DNA from 2 places in the Enterobacter sp. JH25 genome. Region 1 is predicted to be linked to the other one. Evidence: predicted binding sites of a transcription regulator. Region 1 holds the regulator's gene; the other holds the start of a gene.
What was found. Region 1 encodes LexA, which represses DNA repair genes until DNA is damaged. Its sites were predicted from a motif close to TNCTGTATGTACATACAGNA; they were not measured.

Region 1 (7,286 bases):
TGTCCTGCTGATCGATTGAAGAGCTGACGCGGCCATGTGCATAGCCTTTTGCCATAAAGGCCACGGAAAGGACATCGTTAGGGATACTGACGGCAATCCCCGCCCCTGCGGTGGCGTGTGCGGTTTTGCCTTTCAGGTAGTCCAGCTCATCAGCGAGATCTTTCGCTGCGCCCTGGAACTGATTGATCGAACCTAATGGATCCGTGATGATATCAATGGGGGTCAGACTATCAACCACGTCCTTGTAATGATTGATTTTATCGTTAATGGTATCAATCTCGTCCTGAAGATTGTCTTCATCGGTCACCTGCACGCCAACGGACGGCAAAATGACCGTCACATCATCCTCGGGCTTAGATTTTGCAAGTAACGCGGGGTTGATTAACGCCCCGCTGCCATAGCTCCCTGCCGCGACACCCGTTCCGCCCATTGCGTCGCTACGCGCTTCCGTCCAGGTATTGGCTGCTCCCGCCTGATTTGCCATAAAAAAGGAGACAGCAATGCTAACCATCGAAAATTTAAAATGTTTTTTCACAGTGTGCTCGTAAATAGTTTGTTATTAATTAACCCTGTCTGTTATCACCCAAACAGGAACGAACTATTGCTGTGAATAAGTACAAAAAGACCCGCTATTTCCCTAAGTTAAATTCCATCCCGGCCTGTTCTAATGTGTGACGACCATCAATATTTATAGAAGAGGAAATTATTTTCGCCCAGGTTTTCCATCGTGCGGGCCAAAAAACTGAGGCGGATGGTCTACCCAGTGGTCTTCGCGCGTCACGGCATACACCGGATTGAGGGGATAGTAGATGCGGTTATGTTTTTTATTAGCCTCACCCACCACCAGTAAGCGCACCTCTTCATCGGTGTTGTTGATAAAGGTATGGCACACGCCCGTGCCGGCAGGAAATCCCACGCTGTCTCCGGGTTCAAGCTTCCACAGATAACCATTGATCCAGGCCTCAGGGTAACCCTCCAGAACGTAAACAAACTCCTCTTCGTCGCTTTCCGCATGCGGATAAGAAGTACGGCGTCCGGGCGGCAGCCGTTCATGGTGAATACCAATGCGGCCGAGACCCAGCTTGCGGGCCAGCGGCGCGCCAATAGAAAACCGTTCATTGCTGTCCGGATACGTTGCGTCATCGGCGCCTTCCACGTCCCGCCAGTGCCGAATACAGTCAGGTCTTTTCATCATGCGATCTCCCGATTTGCGATGCGTCAGGTATAGCACAGCCCGGCGGATCTCGGTGTTTTTAGCAGAACATGATAAAGTGAGGGTTTTCTACCCTTTTCACATCCGAGGTGCCCGATGGACAAGTCCACAAAAGAGCTGTTAGCGCAAGCTGAAAAGCTGTGCGCGCAACGCAATGTGCGCCTGACCCCGCAGCGCCTTGAGGTACTGCGTCTGATGAGCCTGCAACAGGGTGCCATCAGCGCTTACGATCTGCTCGACCTGCTGCGTGAAAGCGAGCCGCAGGCAAAACCGCCGACCGTCTATCGGGCGCTGGATTTTCTGCTGGAGCAAGGGTTTGTGCATAAAGTGGAATCAACAAACAGCTATGTGCTGTGCCATCTTTTTGACCAGCCTACTCACACGTCCGCCATGTTTATCTGCGATCGCTGTGGCGTGGTGAAGGAAGAGTGTGCGGAAGGTGTGGAAGATATTATGCATACGCTGGCAGCCAGAATGGGCTTTGCGCTGCGCCATAACGTGATCGAAGCCCACGGCTTATGTTCTGCCTGCGTGGAGGTGGAGTCATGCCGTCATCAGGATGCCTGTCAGCACGATCACTCTATCCTGGTGAAGAAAAAGCCGCGTTAAGGCCAAAGAAAAAGGCGGCTCATGGCCGCCCTTTGGGGATAGTGCCGGTTACCAGCGGTAGTCGTTACGGGTTTCCCAGTCTTTGACTTCGTTTTCCGCCTGATCTTTTTCGTAACCGTAGCGCTCCTGGATTTTACCTACCAGCTGATCGCGCTTACCTTCAATGACGGTCATATCGTCATCTGTCAGCTTACCCCACTGTTCTTTCGCTTTACCTTTGAATTGCTTCCAGTTGCCGCCGATTTCATCTTTATTCATAATCGTGTCCTCGTGTTAAGCGTCTATGAGTATCGTCCGCTTCGTTCTTTTCTGCTGGACGTGATTATTATTGTAGTTAAGGATTTGGCATTTATTTTTATATTCGGAATCTTTAACCGTTACGATATATCGTGCGGGGCTGGAAACCAGGTATTGTTTCGCCAGTGACGACGCCAGATAACGGCCAGCGAAAGGCCACGCAGTGAGAGAAACACCGCCAGCGCGAGCCACAGACCATGATTGCCGAGATACGGCAAGGTCAGCAGCGTCAGGCCGAACCCCGCCGCAGCGACGGCCATGCTGTTGCGCATCTCCGCCCCTCGCGTCGCACCAATAAACATGCCGTCCAGCAAATAGCACCACACGCCCACCACCGGTAATACGACCTGCCAGAGGATGTAGCGATCGGCCAGCTCACGTAGCGCGGGCAACGAGGTGAGAAGCGCGACAATATGCCCACCAAAACAGGCGTAAACCAGAGCAAAGACCAGCGCCACCAGACCCGCCTGACGACAGGCAGCACGCCAGACTTCGCGTAACTGGCCGCTTTCACGCGCGCCATAAGCCTGCCCTGAATGCGCCTCGACGGCGTAAGCAAAACCATCCAGCGCGTAAGCGGTAAAGGTCAGTAACGTCATGAGCACTGCGTTGACGGCGACGATCTCAGGCCCAAGACGGGCACCAAAAACGGTTAATGCGCCGAAGCAGAGTTGCAGCAGGAGCGAACGGAGCATGATGTCGCGATTGAGCGCCAGCAGCTTACGCATATTGCCGCGCCAGGCCGATTTCAGCAGATCCAGGGTGATACCGCGCATCGCCAGCACGCGCCAGACCATCCCCAAACCGATCAGCAGCGTCCCGTACTCGGCAATTGCCGTAGCCAGCGCCGCGCCCCGGACGTTCATGTGCAGTCCCATCACCAGCCAGAGATCGAGCACAATGTTAAGCAGGTTGCCCACCACCAGTAGGATCACCGGCGCGCGGGCGTACTGCACGCCCAGCAGCCAGCCCAGCAGGACCAGGTTTGCCAGTGAAGCGGGCGCGCTGAGCCAGCGAATTTCGAGGAACCGCCGGGCCTGTTCCAGTACGGCATCGCTGCCACCTACAATATGGAGCGCAAGATCAATCAGCGGCGTACGCAACAGAACGATTAACGCGCCGGCACCGAATGCCAGAATGAGCGGCTGAACCAGCGCACGCGCCAGACGCAGAGGATCTTTTGCACCATACGCCTGGGCCGTCAGGCCTGTCGTACTCATGCGCAGAAAAAGCAGCAGCATAAAGAGGAAGCTGGTCGCCGTTGCGCCGATCGCGACGCCGCCAAGATAAATCGGCGAATCGAGATGCCCGATAACCGCCGTATCCACCAGCCCCAGCAGAGGAACGGTAATATTGGAAAAAATCATCGGTAGCGCAAGACGCCACAACGCCTTATCGGCAGAAGTTAGCAATGCCATGGAAATTACCGGAATCAGAAAACAGGCCAGGCTGTAGAGGAACTACAGCCTGTCAGGAAGAGATTACAGCCATTCACCGTTGCGGATAACGCCGACCGCCAGCCCTTCAATAGAGAAGCTCTGCTCGCGGAGATCCACCACAATCGGGGGGAATTCATTGTTTTCAGGCAGAAGCTGCACGGTATTGCCTTGTTTTTTCAGGCGCTTAACCGTCACTTCATCATCAATGCGCGCCACCACGACTTGCCCGTTACGCACGTCCTGCGTTTTGTGTACCGCCAGCAGATCGCCATCCAGAATACCGATATCTTTCATGGACATTCCGCTAACGCGCAGCAGGAAATCGGCGCTCGGCTTGAACATGCCTGGGTCAACCTGATAGTGCCCTTCGATGTGCTGCTGCGCCAGCAGAGGTTCACCTGCGGCTACGCGACCCACCAGCGGAATACCGCTCTCTTCTTCCACCAGCAGACGGATGCCGCGTGAGGCGCCGGAAACAATCTCAATCACGCCCTTACGCGCAAGCGCCTTAAGGTGCTCTTCGGCAGCATTAGGAGAACGGAAGCCCAGACGCTGCGCAATTTCTGCACGCGTGGGTGGCATACCCGTCTGGCCGATATGATCCCGAATGAGATCAAACACCTCTTGCTGCCTGGTCGTTAACGCTTTCATACCGCCCCCTGGGTGTATATACAGTTATGCTGTGAGTATATACAGTCAAAGGCGATTTTGGAACCAAAAACTGCACAAAAAACCAGGGACTTAATTATTCCTCGAGGCTCATCGGAAATGCGACCAAAGTAGCGTGACCCAGGTGATCGCCGCCGTGATAATCGACAGCAGTACGGCAGCGGAACCCATGTCTTTCGCCCGGCCAGACAGTTCATGGAATTCCGACCCGATTCGGTCAACAACGGCCTCAATAGCGCTATTCAGAATTTCCACTATCATCACCAGAAGGACAGATCCGATGAGCAGTACGCGGGTGATAGCATCAACATCAAGGAAGCAGGCGATGACAACGGCAACGATTGCGGCAACCGCTTCCTGGCGGAAAGCGGCTTCATTAACCCATGCGGCGCGGAAACCTTTCCATGAATAACCGGCAGCTTTAATGATTCGAGTTAACCCAGTGGTATTATTGGCCATTAAAAGAACCTTTTATGATAAATAGCGTCAGTAACTAAAGCCGCAGCGCGTTTTGCTGCGACCTGAAGTATGACGGGTAACAACAGAAATTTTGCGCGCATTCTGTTATCCTTGCGCCGCAATTGCATTATTAACCAGAGGCTTTACATCGTTTATGTCCGGCTGGCCACGAATTTACTACAAATTACTTAATTTACCATTAAGCGTACTGGTAAAAAGTAAGTCTATCCCAGCAGAACCTGCGCTGGAATTAGGGCTCGATACGTCGCGCCCTATTATGTACGTTTTGCCTTATAACTCGAAGGCAGACCTGCTAACGCTTCGCGCTCAATGTCTGGCGCACGATTTACCTGACCCGCTTGAACCGCTGGAAGTCGACGGTACGCTGCTGCCGCGCTACGTGTTCATCCATGGCGGACCGCGCGTGTTCACCTATTACACGCCGAAAGAAGAGTCCATTAAGCTGTTCCATGATTACCTCGATCTGCACCGCAGCAACCCCGATCTGGACGTGCAGATGGTGCCGGTGTCGGTGATGTTTGGCCGTCGTCCGGGGCGTGAAAAAGGGGAAGAGAACCCGCCGCTGCGTATGCTCAACGGCATTCAGAAATTCTTCGCCGTCTCATGGCTGGGACGCGACAGCTTTGTTCGCTTCTCGCCTTCCGTTTCACTGCGCCGCATGGCGGATGAACACGGTACTGACAAAATCATTGCGCAAAAGCTGGCGCGCGTTGCGCGAATGCACTTTGCACGTCAGCGTCTGGCGGCCGTTGGGCCACGTCTCCCGGCGCGTCAGGATCTGTTTAACAAGCTGCTGGCTTCCAAAGCGATTGCCCGTGCCGTAGAAGACGAAGCGCGCAGCAAGAAGATTTCGCACGAGAAAGCGCAGCAGAACGCAATCGCGCTGATGGAAGAGATCGCCGCGAACTTCTCCTACGAGATGATTCGTCTCTCTGACCGTATCCTCGGTTTCACGTGGAACCGCCTCTATCAGGGGATTAACGTCCACAACGCCGAGCGCGTGCGTCAGTTAGCGCATGACGGCCACGAGATTGTCTATGTGCCCTGCCACCGCAGCCACATGGACTACCTGCTGCTCTCTTACGTGCTCTATCACCAGGGCCTGGTGCCGCCGCATATTGCTGCCGGTATCAACCTGAACTTCTGGCCAGCAGGTCCGATTTTCCGCCGTCTGGGTGCGTTCTTCATTCGTCGTACCTTCAAGGGTAACAAGCTCTACTCCACCGTCTTCAGGGAGTATCTGGGCGAGCTGTTCAGCCGCGGTTATTCCGTGGAGTACTTTGTTGAAGGCGGTCGCTCCCGTACCGGTCGTCTGCTCGATCCGAAGACCGGCACGCTGTCGATGACCATTCAGGCCATGCTGCGTGGCGGTACGCGTCCTATCACGCTGGTGCCTATTTACATCGGTTATGAACACGTGATGGAAGTGGGCACCTACGCGAAAGAGCTGCGCGGTGCGACCAAAGAGAAAGAGAGTCTGCCGCAGATGCTGCGTGGTCTGAGTAAATTGCGCAACCTCGGTCAGGGCTACGTGAACTTTGGCGAGCCCCTGCCGCTGATGACGTATCTGAACCATCATGTTCCGGAGTGGCGCGAGTCTATTGATCCTATCGAAGCGGTACGTCCGGCCTGGCTGACGCCAACGGTCAACGGCATTGCATCCGAGCTGATGGTACGCATCAACAATGCTGGTGCGGCAAACGCCATGAACCTGTGTTGTACCGCGCTTCTGGCCTCTCGCCAGCGTTCACTGACCCGTGAACAGCTGACCGAGCAGATTGATTGCTATCTGGATATCATGCGCAACGTGCCGTATTCCGTGGATTCGACCGTGCCGTCTGCCACCGCCAGCGAATTGATCGATCACGCGTTGCAGATGAACAAGTTCGAAGTCGAGAAAGATACGATTGGTGACATCATCATTCTGCCGCGCGAGCAGGCCGTGCTGATGACCTACTACCGTAATAACATCACTCACATGCTGATGCTGCCGTCACTGATGGCAGCCATTATTACCCAGCACCGCCGTATTTCGCGTCAGGAGCTGCTGCGCCATATTCAGGCCATCTATCCGATGCTGAAAGCGGAGCTGTTCCTGCGCTGGAGTAACGATGAGCTGGCGGCAGAGCTCGATAAAATGTCCGCAGAGATGCGTCGTCAGGGGCTGATTACCATCAGTGATGACGAACTGCATATCAATCCGTCACGTTCCCGAACCTTGCAGCTCCTGGCTTCCGGTGCGCGTGAGACGTTGCAGCGCTACGCCATTACCTTCTGGTTATTGAGTGCTAACCCGTCAATCAACCGCGGTACGCTGGAAAAAGAGAGTCGGACGCTGGCCCAGCGCCTGTCCGTTCTGCATGGCATTAACGCCCCGGAATTCTTCGACAAAGCGGTATTCAGCTCCCTGGTGCTGACGCTGCGCGACGAAGGTTACATTAGCGATACGGGCGATGCTGAGCCGGAAGAGACGATGAAGGTTTACCAGATGCTGGCAGAGCTGATTACCGCGGATGTGCGTTTAACGATTGAGAGTTCGACGCAGGGCGAGTGATGTTAAAGCCGGGTGGCGCTAACGC
Region 2 (7,286 bases), on a different replicon from region 1:
GGGCTATGGACGCAGCAACTTTGCAGGGCGCAATCGAAAAAGCTCGCGGGGCCTAAAGTTACTTTCACATTTGATGAGTACGGCCATGCCGGTCATGGCCGCTACGCTTTTACAACGAGTAATTCATCCCAGCGGGTCGTATATCTCGGTGATAGCATGGCCTGCTTCATACGAAAATCCTGTTGAATGCCTTCCCCCAGTAAAAACAGAGCTCCGCGCTTTTCTTTATTGAACCGGTCCATAACTTTCATCAGTGCCTGACTGCCAGGCCTGGCCGGGCGAGTATCAAACAGGCTGAGTTGCTCTGTGCCGTCAGTCATAGCGGAGAGCATTACCCCTGCTTTCGCATACGCTATCCCGGGTCTGTAAATGCGGTTCAGGATGGTCATGGCTGCATCAACCAGATCGCGGGTGTCCTGTGTAGCGGTAAGCGGCTCGATACCACAATTGCTGTAGCGGTTTTCACCTTGCGCATAATTGCTACTCTGAATGAAGACTGTGATTTGACGGGTCCACGAGCCATCCTTGCGCAGCTGCTCTGCCGCCCGGGCGGTAAAAAATGAAACTGCCTCATGTAGCTTGCCTATCTCATTAAGGCGCTGACCAAAACTTCTGGAAACGATAATCTGTTGCCTGACAGGAGGAGACTCGTGCAGCCGGAAACATGGTTCGCCATGCAGTTCCCGCCAGGTACGCTCGATTTCAACGCCAAAGCTTTTACGTAAAAAGCGAACGTCGCTATTATAAAAATCACCGGCAGTGATGATCCCGAAAGCCGACAGGCGTTCACTAATCTTTCGACCAATACCCCATATTTCTCTGGTACTGATCAGGCTCAGGAGCTTCCTGATCCTGGCCTGATCAGTCAAAACTACAACCCCGCCTGTAGCTGCCCATCGTTTGCTCGCATAGGTGCATAATTTAGCGAGGGTTTTGGTGCTTGAACAACCCACACCACAGGTAAGGGACAGATTATGAAGAAGTGTACTTCTGATCAACCGGCCGTAATCTTCATAATCTATTATCTTGTTCATGTTTTTCAATAACATGAAATTTTCATCTATGCTATATCGACTCGATTGAGGCGCGAAGCTTTCCAGCGTTTCATGGAAGCGATTTGAGTAGTCTTCATACAAAGTAAAGTTAGAGCTCCGGACTTCGATCCGGTGTTGCTGAATCAAATCCCTGCACTTAAAAATTGGGGTCCCACGCTTAATACCAACGCTTTTAGCCAGTTTATTCATTGCAATGACGGACGAATCGTTATTGCTGGCTATGATGAGCGGCTTTTTTGACAGCTTGGGATCCATCGCACACTCAAATGCCGCATAGGCTCCGTTAATATCAACGTGCATGTACATGGCTGAACTGATTCAGTGCAAAGGTGACGACGCCCCATATCTCAAGGGATTCAGGATTTACACGTATCGGCTTATAGGCTGGATTAGAAGGCATCAAAAGCAGCTCAGGATACGTGTGTAAGATCTTTACCGTAAACTCTCCATCCACCAGCGCAACGACGATAGAGCCGTGTCGTGCTGTTAAAGACCGATCCACAACCAGTATTGCTCCATCATTGATACCGGCATTGATCATACTGAGGCCCGCCGCCCTGACAAAGAAGGTTGAGGGGCGGTTGCGGACTACATATTCATGCAAATTTAATTCATTATCTTCATGCCCGGCGCACGGACTCATCACTCCACAGCTTAGTAAATCACTGAAAAAAGGTGCCATTTCGTAAGGCTTGTTGCTAATGTGCTCAAGGATAACAGACATAGCTACACTCGAATTCTTGTACTGTATGTATAAACAGTATTGCGAGTTGAAGAGAAAAGATCAAATCTCTCCGGTAACGCTATCAAGCCTGACGAAAAATTAAGCTTTATCATAAACATCAAAAACCATCTTTTACCGATAATGGCGAGCTGGCCTACGAAGAAGGTATACAAGCTAGGATGAAAGGATTCTGATGCTCCTCCCACCAAATTTTTTATCTCCTGAAGACCAGGCTGAGTACGATGCTTATATGGCAAGGTTCAGCGAGGTAAATCACTATTATGAGCATTGCACTGTCCCCGTGATTGACTGGTTTTTTAAACAAGCAACCGAGGCGCTGCATCATGGTCTATGGTTACCGGCCTGTACGAGCTTTCTGAATGGGATCGAAACATCACTCAGGGTTACGCTGAAGTTGAAATCAACTGTTAACGTTCAGCAGTCAGTTCCTGTACTGGTGGACTTAGATGGTACGTCAGTAATGAGTAACGCTTTAATGCGAAAGGCTAAGCAGGAAGGGATGCCGATAGAATTACTGTCATTTCCAGCCGAGAAGAATATGTTGGCAAAGATAGACGCTGGTAAAAAACCTGAAGCAGATATCGTCAGGCTTAGAAATAGTCTATGCCATGGCAACATTCTGGAGTTCATTATGAGTGTTAAAGTCGGTTCTCCAGATCCCATACGAATTTTTACTCCTGGTAACTGCTGTGGTTTAGCGCTTTTACTTTCGGCCTTATCGAAGAAATGGACGGTAGGCTTGCATCAATACTGGATCGACAACAATCTGACGTCCTGCTGAAACCTCATAAATCATGCCTACTAAAGTCACGTGCAAAAAAACGTTGTAGCATGATATGTTTAAAGTCAAAACAGTGGGTTCTATGTTTTGACGGCAAACATGATATAACTAATACTTCATAAGTAGATATCAATAGTCATAATGGAGTGAACTATGAAATTAAAAAATATTCTGCTGTGTGCGATGATGTCAGTCGCTTTTGGCTCCTCTGCTAATACTACACATAAAGTTGAAAACGAACCTATCCCAAACATTATTCTTGATGGTAAGGTTGATGATATTTGTAAAGATGCAAGCATCCGAACTGAACTTAATCATGATAAAGCAAAGGAACTGGTAACCACCAACCTGAAGCAGGCATTACCATTAAATACGGTACCGGATAAGTTGGATGAAGTTGCAGAAGCCTTTGTAAACCGCGACAAAGGCGCTTCAGAAACAGCAGACCATTGCCTTGTTAATGTACGTAATAAATACTGGGAAATGTATCCCTCTGAAGATAAGTAGCATTTATTATTAAAGGCTTCACTTAAGAAGCCTTTTTTAACCCTTTGCGAAACCTGCTTTAAAAGCAATGCGCTATTCATATCTAAGAATCTATTTAATTAATGAATAATAGTGGACGGATTCATTTCTAGTGAATGCCGAAGTTGGTGTTTTTTGAGTTATTAGACGGTAAGTGCAATCTGGTATGATTCACCTAACATACGAATCTGGAAGGAAAGGTATATGGGTGACCTGGTCAGCAAAAATAACATTGACCGTTTAGAGCGATTTCATTCTTTGCTGGCGGGTCAGTACTGGACGTCCACTGACAGCATCCCTGAAGAGGGTATTGTGGCAGGGGATACGCTGCTCATTACGTCTTTGCGTTACGTTGAAGATAAGCTGCACACAGTGATTCTACGCGCCCATCCCCGCGTTTACGGTCAGACTGTAGCTATTGTCACTGAAGACAGCAGCGGCAACCGTAGGGAACGTGGCAAAGAAATGCGAGAGCATCGCTTCCTGGTTAAGGATTTTCTGTCCAGTTTTGTATTTGAACCCGACCATAAGGTAATCCGGGATGCTGAACTCAGACAAGCTCAGGAAGAAGTGAATAGCCTACAGGCATCGCTTACAGCCCTCGTGAGCGATGCTCAGGGGCTCCGTGACCTTGCGATTGAGCAATTAGGTACAGATGACCGTGAAAACCCTGTGACGGGCCTTAGCGTTGCGTTAGTGCCCCCACAAGAGCAGCAGGCGGTAACCTCACTGGCGATTGGATCAGTTCAAAATGCTCTGTCCTCTGGTATTTCAGATACCCGCATTGAACAAATCAGAGAAGCGGCCTTAAAAGAAGGGCAGATCAGCACAGCCATCAGCAAAATCATCACACAACGAACGCAGGCAATCGCTAATGCCAGCAAAAGAATGCTGCCCTATTTCGAGGAAGTTGCAGCGGCAAGTCTGGCCACTACAGAAGAAGCCATGGAATATGTGAAGAAAATCCACGATGGCGTTGGCAGTCTGGAACTGTATACCGGCAAAGACGTTGAGGTAGTGAATATCGTGAAGGGTGAATCCGCTCCATCACACCTCCCGCTCCAGGTCGTTCAGGCAAAGCTGATGGTGGATGAAGAGCTGGCCGTATGGTGCGATCTCGATAGCTGGTTCGACTTCTCTGATATGGAAAAATTTCATGAAACTTTACGAACCAGCCCCGGGCTGGTGGAGCAGATTTTTCCGTCCGAACGTTCCATCGTATGTATGGCCACAACACGACGTTATATCGATTACCGCGATCCCTGGGAAAATCATGTCCGCAATGACAGGAACCGGGTTGTATTCCTTCTGGTCCGGGACGGTCAAAATATTCATCAGGTTTACTCTTCGGTAGAAAGCCATCTTGGGGCTTCGCAGCTATTCCCTTCCGCCAGCGAACAGGAAGCACATTTCCAGGGGATTGATGGCAGCACCATAAAGTTTGAGGACGTCAGTTATACCGACCGACTGAAGCAGCATGATCTTATGGCACTTCACTACCGTCGTTTCCTGATCCTTATCTGCGGCCTCGATCACCGGCTCAAACTATTTGGTGATTTCTATGATACCAATACCCCTTACAGTTTTCTGAGCCTTGAGTTCCAGGAACGGTACTTCCAATTTCTGCACGACAAAGACGGTTCTGGCCTTTTGGGTATGGCTGAGACACGGCCGTCTCTGCAAAGTTATCTTGAACAGGCAAACTCATGCCTTCAGTCCGGATCCCGGGTAATGTGCAACTGGGATTCGTTGATGAACCCAGTGACAGCACCAGGAGCAGTTCAGGAAGACAACAGCTACTCTGGCTATAAATGGCTTGGGAGAACCCATAAAAACTATGAGCCGGTTATTGCATTCCGTCAGGGAGACGATATCTGTGTCAACGCAACAGTAAACAGATACTCAACGGATCGAGATTTCAATTGTAAGGTGAATTTGTCTTTATTTAAGGAGTCCAGCAGGAATGATGCTGAACTGGGTTTCCTGTGCATGGATACCATTAAAGCGGAGGAGCTCGAATGGTACATTCACAGACGTAAATTCAGGTCTAATCACCTGTTTTACATTCGCTTCTTCAAGATGGCTTTAAATTATATTCGTGCCGAGCGTGAGGCAGAAGAACCTTACCGGCAGATGCTGAGCCAGGCTCTGGCCGATGGAAATATTGGCCAGCCTAATCTGAGATCAGAGTTGATAGATCGATGCATTGTAGCCTGGCGAGCTGATAACAGGGGGGCGACGCTGGAAGCTGCCATGAGTACAGAGAAGGGCTCCAAAGAGCTCCTGAACCAGCTCTATATGCTCGCTGATGTGGGGCTCAAACATCTTCCCGGGGTTCGTAATTTTATTAGCAGCAAAGGCTATGAGCTGGTCAGGTTATCGGTAAATGCTTCAGGGAAACTTGTTGCATATGCCGCACCAGCAAATTTTGAATGCGACAACCGGATGGAAGGGCATGCCTGGGTTCATCGAATGGTACTTGCTACATCCCGAAATGTCTTAAACGTCACTCATCAACGTTTTGCGAAAATGAAACACTTCTTACCAGCTGAAAACACCCTGTTCGAAGATGAACAGCTGGTGGCCACATGGTCGGGCAAAAAGACTGCTTTCAAAAGCTTCGAAGAGAAGCAGCGTTATTTTGATACATGCTCCCGTGGCGCTCAGGCTCTTAAGCAGTTTTTAAAGCTGAACGATCCGGTGATTTACACCAATCTGCTTGGCCAGTGGATTGAGGCCTATGAAAGTATCAATGAAACCAGTGAGTACGTACAGCAAGTAAGCCTAATGGCTCCTGTTGCGGTCAAGAGCGAAAAAGGTAAAGCCAGCCTCATCTATATTGGCACTAAAGACCTGGCCGACTGGTTTTATCAGAAAGCGCCGACACCCGAGTTGCAGGCGCTGTTCCTTGAGGAATACCTGTCCAAATTTGAAAATAAAGAGGTCAATAAAGAAAAGCTACTTTCACGCAGAAATACCGCTCTGTCTCTCAGTTTTTACACCATGGACAACGGGGAAGTACCAGATGAAATCCTCGTCACCAAATCAGTTGATAATGCCAGACGGTGGTATTCAGGAATGTTCACAAGCATGCCAACGATGTTAAATGACCAGTGGTCCTGCCATGTTGCGCATTTTTCCCGTAACGGAAAACTCTATTTGACGCCTGATCTGGTCACTGATGAAGGGGAACCTGGTTTTGATGAAATACTCGGGTATCCGCGCCCGGAGGGGCTGGTACCGGTAACCGTGTGTGAGTTTGAAATTGACCACTTTAACCGACGTGGCATTGATGCGAATGGTGATAAGGTGAATATTACACAGTGGGTCGATATTTATCAGGGTGAGCGTGAGGTTACGGAACTGCTGGGGCCTATTTCTGAAGAAGGGGTGAACATCAAAACCTACAGGATGGACACTCTTGAGCAGGCGATGAAAAACATCTCCCGGGGCTCGACGCGCCTCAGACCGTCAACGGAGAATAGCGAGTGGCAACAGCCAGCAGAAGGTGTGAGCCGCTATGTACTTCGGTCATGGTAAAACGCGGGGGCAGGTGCCATCAAAACATCAAACAAAAAGCCATTACAGGCTCAAAGACCCCTTATCGCTCAAATTTGAAAGAGATAAGGCTTTATGATGGCAACGAGGATTATCACCCATCTCGCCGGAGTAACTGGCATAAAAATTGTTTAATCTTTATGCCAGCGCTTCGGCATTTGCTGGCAAGGAGACAGTGTTGAAAGACCATATCGTACCCCCACGAAAAACTAGCGCGAGTTTATCTTATCAACTCAAACGTATTGGGCGCATGCTCCTTCTTTTACTGAGCTTGGCTTTTATAGTTTACGGATTCGTACTGGCTTTCCATCCGCCGCTAACAACCTGGCTACTTCAACCCGGTGGACACTTTGCCCCAGATGACCGATTCATACTGGTTAGTGTTAAGGTTCAGTTTACAACCGGAATAATGGGGCTAATTGTTTGGCGCTTATGGTAAAAGTGGCAAGCAATGATGGGAGAAGGATAACGTTGCTCAGCTCAATCCGGTTTACTGATTGCTTAAATAGAAGGCAGTCATGCCTACATCAGAAAGGAGAAGCATAGATGGTAGAAGCACGTTATCAAGGCAAGCCTGTTAGCAGTCTTCCTGAAGAAGCTTTTGCTGAAGGGTTATCGCGAT

Region 2: the regulator LexA is predicted to act here: its motif matches at 1,799-1,818, upstream of umuD (translesion error-prone DNA polymerase V autoproteolytic subunit).

Annotation. Positions count from the first base shown of each region.
Region 1 covers NZ_CP091319.1:305,674-312,959, reverse strand. Annotated here, with positions in the region: gene traF (conjugal transfer protein TraF) at 1-511, opposite strand, end outside; gene L2Y28_RS01505 (cupin domain-containing protein) at 704-1,192, opposite strand; gene zur (zinc uptake transcriptional repressor Zur) at 1,310-1,822, shown strand; gene L2Y28_RS01495 (CsbD family protein) at 1,871-2,080, opposite strand; gene dinF (MATE family efflux transporter DinF) at 2,200-3,537, opposite strand; gene lexA (transcriptional repressor LexA) at 3,601-4,209, opposite strand; gene L2Y28_RS01480 (diacylglycerol kinase) at 4,318-4,686, opposite strand; gene plsB (glycerol-3-phosphate 1-O-acyltransferase PlsB) at 4,841-7,261, shown strand.
Region 2 covers NZ_CP091320.1:176,441-183,726, reverse strand. Annotated here, with positions in the region: gene L2Y28_RS23535 (DsbA family protein) at 1-56, shown strand, start outside; gene umuC (translesion error-prone DNA polymerase V subunit UmuC) at 102-1,355, opposite strand; gene umuD (translesion error-prone DNA polymerase V autoproteolytic subunit) at 1,345-1,779, opposite strand; gene L2Y28_RS23520 (hypothetical protein) at 1,973-2,581, shown strand; gene L2Y28_RS23515 (hypothetical protein) at 2,735-3,088, shown strand; gene L2Y28_RS23510 (hypothetical protein) at 3,311-6,646, shown strand; gene L2Y28_RS23505 (hypothetical protein) at 7,211-7,286, shown strand, end outside.